Regions from separate parts of the Neobacillus solisequens genome, predicted to be linked through region 1. Evidence: a T-box and tRNA genes for the amino acid it is inferred to sense, from the RefSeq annotation. Region 1 holds a T-box; the other holds one or more tRNA genes.
What was found. The T-box of region 1 lies ahead of tyrS (tyrosine--tRNA ligase). A T-box ahead of a tRNA ligase gene usually reads a tRNA of that ligase, here a tRNA-Tyr.
Positions count from the first base shown of each region.

Region 2: it has a tRNA-Tyr gene. The T-box ahead of tyrS (tyrosine--tRNA ligase) is inferred to sense a tRNA for this amino acid. The anticodon was not compared.

Region 1 covers NZ_JBKFGJ010000007.1:5,958-11,622, forward strand. Annotated here, with positions in the region: gene ACI3K6_RS09110 (hypothetical protein) at 1-16, shown strand, start outside; gene ACI3K6_RS09115 (hypothetical protein) at 222-386, opposite strand; partial or broken gene ACI3K6_RS09120 (dihydroxy-acid dehydratase domain-containing protein) at 414-604, opposite strand; gene ACI3K6_RS09125 (IclR family transcriptional regulator) at 1,020-1,784, shown strand; T-box leader at 1,953-2,169, shown strand; T-box leader at 2,352-2,568, shown strand; gene tyrS (tyrosine--tRNA ligase) at 2,623-3,888, shown strand; gene nhaC (Na+/H+ antiporter NhaC) at 3,970-5,355, opposite strand; gene tdc (tyrosine decarboxylase) at 5,490-5,665, opposite strand, start outside.
Region 2 covers NZ_JBKFGJ010000003.1:67-5,731, reverse strand. Annotated here, with positions in the region: gene ACI3K6_RS04270 (bifunctional 2',3'-cyclic-nucleotide 2'-phosphodiesterase/3'-nucleotidase) at 1-2,616, opposite strand, end outside; gene ACI3K6_RS04265 (hypothetical protein) at 2,862-2,990, shown strand; gene ACI3K6_RS04260 (hypothetical protein) at 3,001-3,213, opposite strand; gene ACI3K6_RS04255 (hypothetical protein) at 3,477-3,833, opposite strand; tRNA gene ACI3K6_RS04250 (tRNA-Leu) at 3,895-3,975, opposite strand; tRNA gene ACI3K6_RS04245 (tRNA-Cys) at 3,984-4,058, opposite strand; tRNA gene ACI3K6_RS04240 (tRNA-Gly) at 4,069-4,143, opposite strand; tRNA gene ACI3K6_RS04235 (tRNA-Gln) at 4,148-4,222, opposite strand; tRNA gene ACI3K6_RS04230 (tRNA-His) at 4,262-4,337, opposite strand; tRNA gene ACI3K6_RS04225 (tRNA-Trp) at 4,349-4,422, opposite strand; tRNA gene ACI3K6_RS04220 (tRNA-Tyr) at 4,428-4,512, opposite strand; tRNA gene ACI3K6_RS04215 (tRNA-Thr) at 4,538-4,613, opposite strand; tRNA gene ACI3K6_RS04210 (tRNA-Phe) at 4,639-4,714, opposite strand; tRNA gene ACI3K6_RS04205 (tRNA-Asp) at 4,722-4,798, opposite strand; tRNA gene ACI3K6_RS04200 (tRNA-Met) at 4,802-4,875, opposite strand; tRNA gene ACI3K6_RS04195 (tRNA-Val) at 4,898-4,973, opposite strand; tRNA gene ACI3K6_RS04190 (tRNA-Glu) at 4,978-5,052, opposite strand; tRNA gene ACI3K6_RS04185 (tRNA-Ser) at 5,071-5,161, opposite strand; tRNA gene ACI3K6_RS04180 (tRNA-Asn) at 5,172-5,246, opposite strand; rRNA gene rrf (5S ribosomal RNA) at 5,266-5,381, opposite strand; partial or broken rRNA gene ACI3K6_RS04170 (23S ribosomal RNA) at 5,509-5,665, opposite strand, start outside.

The DNA.
Region 1 (5,665 bases):
ACGAAAATTACTTTGACGAACTTTTTGAAGAAGGTTAAAAAACAAATGTCGTTCCGCAGCCATATTCGCAAATTTTTAATAAGTTTCAGAAGATGGATCCGGTAGTTGCAGAAGCATTTCTAAAAAATGAACTCGAAATGGAAATCGGCGTGTTGGATGCCGATCCATGCCTAACTGATCGGTTAAAAGCTATGGATCCATTATGTTGTTCTACAATGTTCTTAGCTTGGCTCACAAACGCCCCGTGCAGGGCAAGCAAGATTTCCTTTTAAAACAGCAATTCCGCCTTCATGGTCAATTGGTTTCTCCAATGAATAATTGATTTCACGTTCAAGCACTGCAGATCCGTTTAAGTTTTCACGGACAGTACTACCTATAACTGTCAATGTATCTAAATTTAAATGAACAGAAAGTTCGTTTATAAGTGCCAGAATACTACCAGCCCTCTGTAAATCGTTTGTCGTAAATTCATTATTGTTTGGTGTAACGCTGGCAATAAACGGGACTTTCCAACTAATTTCATCAATATATCAAAAGGAAGTTCCACACCCGCTTCATAGGCGATCGCCGGAAGATAGAGCCAGTCGTTTACAGAACCTCCCATGGCAAGAAGAACAGAAATAGCATTCTTGAAGGCATCAATTGATATCTTAAGAATTCTTTAAGGTTTTAAAAAAAATGTTAGAAAGCGATAAAAGGGTTAAAAAAAGCAGCTCTTAAAGCTACTTTAAATAAGTTCCAATTATTAAGGCTAAAAACTGTCTCTATTTATGATATGGTATTGAAAACGAAATAGCCGTTAAGATATAATCTCAACAAGCATAATTTCAAGATTTTACGAAAATACAGCCAATTACACGTGGAATTTGCTAGAGTAATACATTTTTTCCAATTCACAATAAAGATGAAAAAATTACCCAACTTTTAATTTAAGTAATGGTATAATATTAATAAACTTTATAAAATATTGACAGTGTTCAAAAGCACTAAATGATAGATATAATATCGGGAGTGGTACTGTGGATGACAAATATTGGGTGCGTTCGCTCGAACGGGCAAATCTAGTATTGAATTTAATTGCTAAAGAACCAGGAAAATTCAGATTGATAGATATTTCAAAATCCTTGAATATTAATAAAAGTTCAATTTTCTCAATATTAAATACACTTGAATTTTTAGGATGGGTTACCAAAGAAAAAGGAAACACATATAAATTGGGACCCACCTTGGGAGCATATATTACAGCTTATTCTCGTAATTTTAGCTTATTAGAATCATTTAATATGGAAGCAGAAAAAACACTTGAAAAGTTAGATGAAAATATTCTATTGGGAGTTCTAAACGGCACTAATGTATTATGTTTAGCAGCACAAGAAAAGAAATCAATTGTACGAATAGCCACCGATGTTGGTATGCAGTTTCCAGCACATGCAACATCCTTCGGAAAAATCCAATTAATTAAATATAGTTATTATGAGCTGATAGACCTTTATAATGACCAAGAGCTAGAACAGTTTACACCTAATACAATAAAAACAGTAGGTGAGCTTTGGAACCAATTAGAGTCGGCTAGGTGGTCTGGCTATACTATTGATGCTGAAGAATATTTACAAGGATGTTATAGTATTTCAGCACCTGTATACAACCATAAAAATTCGCTGATTTGTGGAGTATGTTGTACAATGCTAGAAAATAGCTGGAATGAAAAAAAAGATAAGGCAATTCAAGAAATTTTGGACTTAGCTAAGAGGTTATCTGAGCGTGCTGGATATACCCAACCGTAATGATTGTGGCTTTACAAACAATATAAGAATTGAAAATGAAATTGCCTCTTTGATCATTATTTTCGTGTCTTTATAAGAGATGTCCAAAATATTATTTCATAAAAATTTTTCTTTCTATTGATTGACAAACTATATTTATTCCAATATAATAAAACTAAATTTAATATTTAATAAACGATGAAGGAAAGAAGTAGCAATTTGTCCCTGTTTTTTAGAAAGCTAAGGGTTGATGAAACTTAGCACAAACAATTTGCGAATTACATTCTCGAGTTTCTTAGGTAATTCTAAGCGGATGAACAATCCGATACTATTGTAATGAGCGGTATTAATAGTTTTCCTATTAATACAATTAGGGTGGTAACACGGTTAACTAATCGTCCCTGTGTCTATTATTAGACATGGGGACGTTTTTTTTTACAAAAGGAGTGAGTAAACATGAATATTTTTGACGAATATTGCATCTTTGGTCATTCTTTTCATGTTCTTTATGGAAAAGATTCCAAGAATTTTCAAACTGTTGATTGAAAAATCATATCTATATCAATATAATAATGTACAATTTAATATTTTATGACAATGAAGGAACGAAGTAGCAATTTGTCCCTGTTTTTAGAAAGCTAAGGGTTGATGGAACTTAGCACAAACAAATTTGCGAATTACACTCTCGAGTCTCTTAGGTAATGCTAAGCGGATGAACAATCCGATACTATTGTAATGAGCGGTATTAATAGTTTTCCTATTAATACAATTAGGGTGGTAACACGGTTAACTAATCGTCCCTGTGTCTATTATTAGACATAGGGACGTTTTTTTATATTACAAAAAGGAGTGAGTAAACATGAATATTATTGACGAATTAGAATGGCGTGGCGCAATTAATCAACAAACTGATCCTGAAGGTATACGCAAGCTGGTAGAAGAGAAATCGATAAAGCTCTACTGTGGCATAGATCCAACTGGAGATAGCATGCATATTGGACATTTAATACCTTTCATTATGATGAAACGATTCCAATTATGCGGCCATCATCCTGTTATTTTAATTGGAGGGGCTACAGGAACAATTGGAGATCCAAGTGGACGTAAAACAGAACGTCAATTACAAACATTAGAAATGGTACAACATAATGTTGATAAGTTAACAAAACAATTGAAAAAATTATTGGATTCCGACGGCAGTGATAATCCAGTGCAATTCGTAAATAACTATGATTGGACTCATAAAATCAATATCATTGATTTTTTACGTGATTACGGTAAACATTTTAGTATTAATAATATGTTAGCCAAGGATGTTGTTTCCAGCCGTTTAGATGGAGGTATATCTTTTACAGAGTTTTCATACCAAATACTTCAATCATTAGATTTCCATCATCTTTTCAAAGAAGAGGATGTACAGCTCCAAATAGGCGGAAGCGATCAATGGGGAAATATTACAGCTGGAATTGATTTCATCCACAAAAAAGAAGGTTGGGATGCAAAAGCATTCGGTTCAACCATCCCATTACTATTGAAAGCAGATGGTACAAAATTTGGTAAAACAGCTGGCGGAGCCGTTTGGCTGGATGCGGAAAAAACAACTCCATTTGAATTCTACCAATTTTGGTTGAATACGGATGATAAGGACGTTATTAAGCTTTTAAAACTATTTACGTTCTTGACGAAAGAGGAAATTGATGGACTAGAAATAAAGGTAAAAACGGAACCACATAAACGCTGGGCGCAAAAAGTGCTGGCATTCGAAGTCACAAAATTTGTTCATGGAATGGATTTATTAGACCAAGTTATCAAAATTTCAGATGCCTTATTCAGCGGAGATATTAAATCATTGACAGCAGATGAAATTGAGATCGGTTTTAAGAACATGCCTACATTCCGTGCATCAAAAGAACCAAAAAATATTATCGATTGGCTTGTAGATATAGGCCTTGAGCCATCCAAACGTCAAGCCCGCGAAGATATTAGTAACGGTGCTATTTCGATAAATGGCGATCGGATGAATGATACCAATGCAATTATATCAATTAATAATGCTATTGGAGGAAAATTTATTATCGTTCGCAAAGGTAAAAAGTACAACAGTTTAGTAAAATTAGTTGATTAAAACAAACTTTAACCCGGGATTTCAACCTAATAAAAAGGCACCAGAAATTTCTGGTGCCCAATTTAAATCTGTTATAAACGATTATGATGCCTTTTCCATTAAGTCATAGTTGTCTTTCTTCTTTAACTTCATAAAACCAAGAATAATATTAATAAGAAAAGCAACAATACAAGAGATAGTAAATGGTAAGTAATTTATCGTAGATACACCCAAGGTCCCTTTTATAAATACACCACTGACTCCCCAAGGAATAAGTGGATTGATTGCTGCACCTGCATTTGCCAAAACACTGGAAAGCTCTTTTGGCTGCACATGAATAGCATCGTATTGAGATTTAAAGGCCCTGCCTGGTAAAATCATCGATAAATATTGTTCACCTACCATAATATTTACACCGATGCAGCTTAAAGTTGTTGTTAGGATTAATTTCCCTTTTGTATCAACTACAGTACTTATACTTGTTATGAGTGTGTCAATTACTTTTAATTCAACTAGCAATCCACCTAAGGATAAAGCTAAGAAAATAAGGGAAACAGACCACATCATACTTTGAATTCCGCCACGGGTTAATAAGGTGTCAACACCTTTCACACCAGTCTTTGAAACGTAACCATCCTGAATTATATTTCCCAGATCAATAAAGCTATAATGCGGATGATACAAGTAAATAATTCCAATTGAGACAGCGATACTAACAAGTAAAGTGGGAATGGCTGGTATTTTTTTCCATGAAAATATAAACATAACCAATACAGGTAATAATGTAATTAAAGAAATATGAAAAGTTGAAGAGAGTGTATTTACTAATTGACTAATACTACTTCCTGTTGCTCCATTACTTGAATGTCCAAAAAACATGAAGAAGACTAAAGAAATTATAATAGTAGGGATAGCTGTCTTCATCAAATTTGCAATGTGTTCAAACATATCAACCTCGGCAATGGCAGAGGCCAGACTGGTAGTATCTGCTAATGGTGAGATATTATGTCCTAGATAAGCACCTGAAACAATAGCTCCCACAGTTATTGCGGGATCAAATCCCATAAATTGTCCCATACCTGAAAGAGCAATTCCTACTGTTGAAACTGTTGTAAATGAACTTACAACGACACCTACGATCAGACTAATAATAAATACGGAAGGCAAGAATAGTTGCGCAGATAAGATTTTAAATCCATATATCATAATTGTTGGTATTGTCCCACTGGCAATCCAAACACTTACTAAGGCACCTATTAACATAAAGATAAAAATTGGGATTAATCCTGGTTTAATTCCATTTTCTATTCCTTTATGAATGATATCCCAAGAAGCACCTTTGATTTTTCCAAATATTATTACTACACCTATTATGATTAAAATTGGAATTTGCGGGGGCATTCCTAAGCCAATAATACAAATCCCAAATATCGCTAATAAGACACTCAATAGAAAAACACTTTCTATCAACGTTGTATCTTTTCTCATTTTAATTACCTTCTCTACTTTTAAATAATTAATTGGACACATCCTTATTGATAATTATGGGGAGATTTTATTCGGATGTGTCCTATTATGTTCTACTAAGACTTTAATTCAAAGAAAGGTAACAATATTTCTTTTTAGATAAAAACCAATTCTTTTTCTTCTTGGTTGATTTCTTTAAATAATTTTTTGTAAATTTCTTCTTCTTGCTTGTCACTGTAAATTGCTTCTAATTTTTCTTGAATTGCTTGTTCAATCTTTTGTGCATATTCATCAAATACTTTTTTATCACGAGCATATGGAGATAAAGCAC
Region 2 (5,665 bases), on a different contig from region 1:
TGTTACTACTCCGATGAAACCAATTTTCACTCCGTCTACTTCTTTGATCGCGTATGGAGGTAAAACTAATTCACCTTTGTGTTCGCCTTCTGTGTACTTAACGTTAGCAGCAATATAGTTAAATTTTGCCCCTTCGAATGCACCGTATTTATCAACGGTCTTAGGATGTGCGCCGCCATTAATTAAACGAAGCATTTCTTTAACGCCTTCATCAAATTCGTGGTTACCGATTGTACCAACATCCATTCCTAATTCATTCATAAAACGAATAGTTGGCTCGTCTTGTAATAAGGCGGATACAGGACGGCTTGCGCCTACAAGGTCACCAGCTTGTACCATTAGGGTGTTAGCTGGATTGGTTGCTTCTCTCTCTTTCAAGTAACCTGCTAAATATTGAATTCCGCCAACAGGCTTTCCAGAAACAGTAGTAGAATAGTCTAACTGACCGTGGAAATCATTAATGCCTAGTAATTGAACATGAACATTTTGATCTAGAGAATACTGCTCCCAAGTTACGCCGTTAACAGTCTGCGGTCCAACATCCTTCACAGCTGGTTGAGATGGCAGACCTTTTGTTACGGCCTCTGGAGAAGATCTAAATACAAGCTTCGCTTCGCCGCCAACAGGAGCAATTTTCCAGTTGTTATCAGCAGTAGGGTTTACCGTACCTTTATTTTGAATGTAATTCATTAAAACTTGACGGTTCTCGTCAGGAGAGTCTACTACAAGTGTAGCATGTCCACCTTTTGTTCCTGGGAAGTTACCGCCGCCGCTTGCACGATAGTTGTTTGTAGCAACGATGAATCGTTGATCGTCTGCGATTGGATTACCCTTCATATCGGTAAAATGGATGATACGATGAGCATCTTGATTAACTACATCACCAGAAGTATAGTTATATCTTGCTGGCTGCGTTACATCGATTTGATATTTAACGCCATCGATTACGTCAAAGTTAAATGGTTGGAAACCATAATCGATTAACTCTTGTGGGTCTGCCACAGCAGGGTCAATTCGATTAAATTGAGAGGCTGACATTTCTAACCATTCTTTTACTTGTGCACCAGTTAGTTCAACCGCTTTTAACGTGTTGTTATAAAGGTACAAGTCATTGGCACTCTTAATAGAAAGATCACCTTTATTGATATAGGTGTAATCCGTTATACCTTGGCGTCCAGCCTTAAATGGTGCACCCGCTGAAATAACTGGGATATCTTTTAAGTCTGGGCGATTTTTCGCAATAAAGTCTTTCACATAATCGGTTTGAGCATCATTCACGATCTGGATTGTTGGGTCATCCATTACGCGTGAAAAATAGCTGTTCATGGCCGTAGTTGTTTCACCAATTTTGCCGCGAACATAAGCTAAAGTTCCATCATGATATTCCTTAACAGCGTTTACAATTTCTTGATCTGGACCATCAATGGAAGGAACCATAACTGGCTTTTTGTTGGCATCAAATACTGGGTTGCCGTCTGCATCTACTGCTTGCTTCTTAAGTGATCTTAAAGCAGCTTTAGAATCAGCCACCGTCCATTGACCATTCACTTTTTGAAGCGTTAAGTCCATAACCCCTAGGTTATTTCCCCAATAGCCCGCTTCCATTGCTGGAACATTGTTGATTTTACCATTTGTGTTATCAATATCTGTTTTGCCGTTAAATGTAGCATCGCCAGGGAAGTTTAAGTGTGCATGTCCAAATAACAATGCATCAATTCCTGGTACTTTACTTAAAGCAAAGACAGCGTTCTCTGCGTTTTCAGCGTCTTGGCTATTTGTTACAGCAACGTCACATCCAGAGTGAGCAATCGCAACAATAACATCAGCGCCTGCTGCCTTCATCTGAGGGATAAACGTATTTGCTGTTTTAACAATATCTTTTACGGTTACTTTATTTGATAAGTTGTCTTTGTCCCACTGCATGATTTGCGGTGGTGCAAAACCAATAACCCCTACATGAATTGTTTGAGTCTGGCCATTTTGATCGACTACTTGCTTTTCAATAATTTTATAAGGTGTAAAATAGTTTTCAGTATCATTTGAAGAGTCACCGTCAGCGCCATTATCTTTGTAGATATTCGCGTTAACTACATTGTAAGGAACTTCTTGCAGAGCGTTGTTCAAATAGTCCAAACCATAGTTGAATTCATGGTTTCCTACAATACCTGCATCATAATTAAGAAGGCTCATCGCCTTAAACATTGGATGCTGTTCATCTGCAGCCAATTTCTTAATTTTAGCAACATAGTCTGCCATTGGGTTCCCTTGTAGTAAGTCACCCGCATCAAATAACATAGAGTTTTGTTGATAAGTAGGACTGCTTGCATCCGTACTATTAATCTTTTCTTCTCTTGCTTGTTTGATTAGGACAGCTGTTCTGTCTAGACCATAATCAGTAGTAGCTTTGTCCTGATAGTAGTCATAGTCCATGACATTGTCATGTAAATCAGTTGTTTCCAGGAAACGCATCTTAACTGTACTTTCTGCAGTTCCTGTTACTTCAGCCTTAGCTGTTCCTGGGAACATATTCAACGGAATCGTTGTAAACGCTAACACTGTGGCCAAAGAAGTATTAAGCATGCGTTTTGTCATGCTTCTTTTAATTTTTCTTTTCACCATTTTCCCGCCTTTCGACAAATAAATTGGCTTTGCAGAACTATTCTACTAATATTTCGACAAGATTCATAGAGTTTTTCAAAACTTTTTTAGTTAAAATTGAAAGATTAGGGTTTGAAAAGGCATTCTAACTAATATTTGGTAGTTATCTACTATAATTCGGCAAAATATTCAAATTTCTATATAATAGATGTGAAAATTCTGTATTCTATTATAAGACGAGATAAAAAAGGAGGTATGAAGAAGTGAGAGCTGAAAAATTTGGCAAAAAGGAGAAAAAATGGCCCTGTGTGGTTGGGATCATTTTATTAGTACTCTTAGTTGGAATTGTATCTATTCAAATTCTGTATATAAATTCCTATCCAATGCAGTAGTGACCATGCATCAGCCGTTTGACCGAACCAAATCGGATAAAAGGACTGAGGAAGTTTCCTTGAACAACAAGCAGCCTTTCACCGATCTTTTTTTGGAGTAGTTGAACGTAAAGGCGATAAGGGCCGCTCTGATACCATCCCCTTCCTTGTTTCCTTTTCCTAATACAAGAATTTTTCCGCTTTCAAGCGAAATATCAGTTATTTCATGTTTACGAGTTCGCAAAGCCTTACTCCAGTATCAAGTAAGACTGGCATAATAGTGTAATCCCTAAAGTCCACAAATTTCTTTTTATTAGGTTGGCTTAAAAGTTCTCTTTCTTCATCATCTGTAAAAGGTTTTATTTGCTCTTTCTTCTCCTTCTGTTTTTGGAGAGAACAAGCGGGGTTAATAGATATGACTGTTTCCTAATGTAAGAATGAGTAGAACTGTTTCATGGTCCTAATACAGTGGTTTATCGTGGTTGGATTATTGCCTAATTGCTCCATTCAATAACTGATGACGTCTTTAAACAATTTCTCTGTAGTATGAAGCGGAGCAGTAGAATATTTTAGATTCTCTAAAGCACGTTTAATAACCGTCAGATTTTCCTTATCCCAACGTTTTGTATGGTAGGTCAGGGTTTTCATTGTCATGTCTTTTAAAAACAAATCTAGGCTGGTCTGAAAGTCCTCACCGCCACTAACTAACAATGTTTGTTCTTCCTCGTGTAGCTCCTCAATAATGGTTCTTCTTTTTGCCATTTCTCTACGCTTCTTTAAAGCTAATAAAGGAGGTAGCACAATATTTTTACGTACATGATTATAAGACACGACCAAAATAAAAAGGATTGCGTGTTCAGTCATTAAGACTAAACTCACAATCCTTGTTATACCGCAGAAAAGAGCGGGTTTTAGTTGAAAATGATACCGGTGGCCGGGGTCGAACCGGCACTCCAGAGGAACACGATTTTGAGTCGTGCGCGTCTGCCAATTCCGCCACACCGGCAAATCATATGGAGGCGGCAACCGGATTCGAACCGGTGGATAAAGGTTTTGCAGACCTTGGCCTTACCACTTGGCTATGCCGCCGAATTTAATATGGAGCGGAAGACGGGATTCGAACCCGCGACCCCCACCTTGGCAAGGTGGTGTTCTACCACTGAACTACTTCCGCAAAATGGCTGGGCTAGCTGGATTCGAACCAACGAATGACGGAGTCAAAGTCCGTTGCCTTACCGCTTGGCTATAGCCCAATGATAATATACAAATCTCCAATATTCAAGTAAAAATTATGGGGCGGCTGATGGGAATCGAACCCACGAATGTCGGAACCACAATCCGATGCGTTAACCACTTCGCCACAACCGCCATAATAAATATGGCAGGGGTAGTAGGAATTGAACCCACACCAAAGGTTTTGGAGACCTTCGTTCTACCTTTAAACTATACCCCTAAAAATGGTGGAGGGGGACGGATTCGAACCGCCGAACCCTGAGGGAGCGGATTTACAGTCCGCCGCGTTTAGCCACTTCGCTACCCCTCCATTATTATATACACGAATCAGTAAATGGTGCCGGTGAGAGGACTTGAACCCCCAACCTACTGATTACGATTCAGTTGCTCTACCGATTGAGCTACGCCGGCTTAATCAGATCTTAAAGCAAACAAATGGTGGCTCAGGACGGAATCGAACCGCCGACACAAGGATTTTCAGTCCTTTGCTCTACCGACTGAGCTACTGAGCCACAAAAATGGCGGTCTGGACGGGACTCGAACCCGCGACCTCCTGCGTGACAGGCAGGCATTCTAACCAACTGAACTACCAGACCGAATTGCGGGGGCAGGATTTGAACCTGCGACCTTCGGGTTATGAGCCCGACGAGCTACCGGACTGCTCCACCCCGCGATAATAGAAAGTAAAACTTTTATGGTGGAGGATGACGGGATCGAACCGCCGACCCTCTGCTTGTAAGGCAGATGCTCTCCCAGCTGAGCTAATCCTCCATAATGGTGACCCCTACGGGATTCGAACCCGTGTTACCGCCGTGAAAGGGCGGTGTCTTAACCGCTTGACCAAGGGGCCAGTTGAGATTTTATCTGATGGCGGAGAGCAAGGGATTTGAACCCTTGATACGCGGTTAACGTATACACGATTTCCAATCGTGCTCCTTCGGCCACTCGGACAGCTCTCCATGATGTAAATGGCTCCGCAGGTAGGACTCGAACCTACGACCGATCGGTTAACAGCCGATAGCTCTACCACTGAGCTACTGCGGAATAATTAAATTATATACCAGCCTGGCAGCGTCCTACTCTCACAGGGGCAAGACCCCAACTACCATCGGCGCTGAGAAGCTTAACTTCCGTGTTCGGTATGGGAACGGGTGTGACCTTCTCGCCTTAACTACCAGACCAGTTAATTGACACTATTTTATTATAATGTCTTTTTTAAATTTTTCAAGAGGAAATTTTAAAAAATTTCATTCTCTCAAAACTAGATAATGCAGAAGAAATTCAGTAAAAACAAGATCGCATTGACTTGGTTAAGTCCTCGATCGATTAGTATCAGTCAGCTCCACGTGTCACCACGCTTCCACCTCTGACCTATCAACCTGATCATCTTTCAGGGATCTTACTAGCTTGACGCTATGGGAAATCTCATCTTGAGGGGGGCTTCATGCTTAGATGCTTTCAGC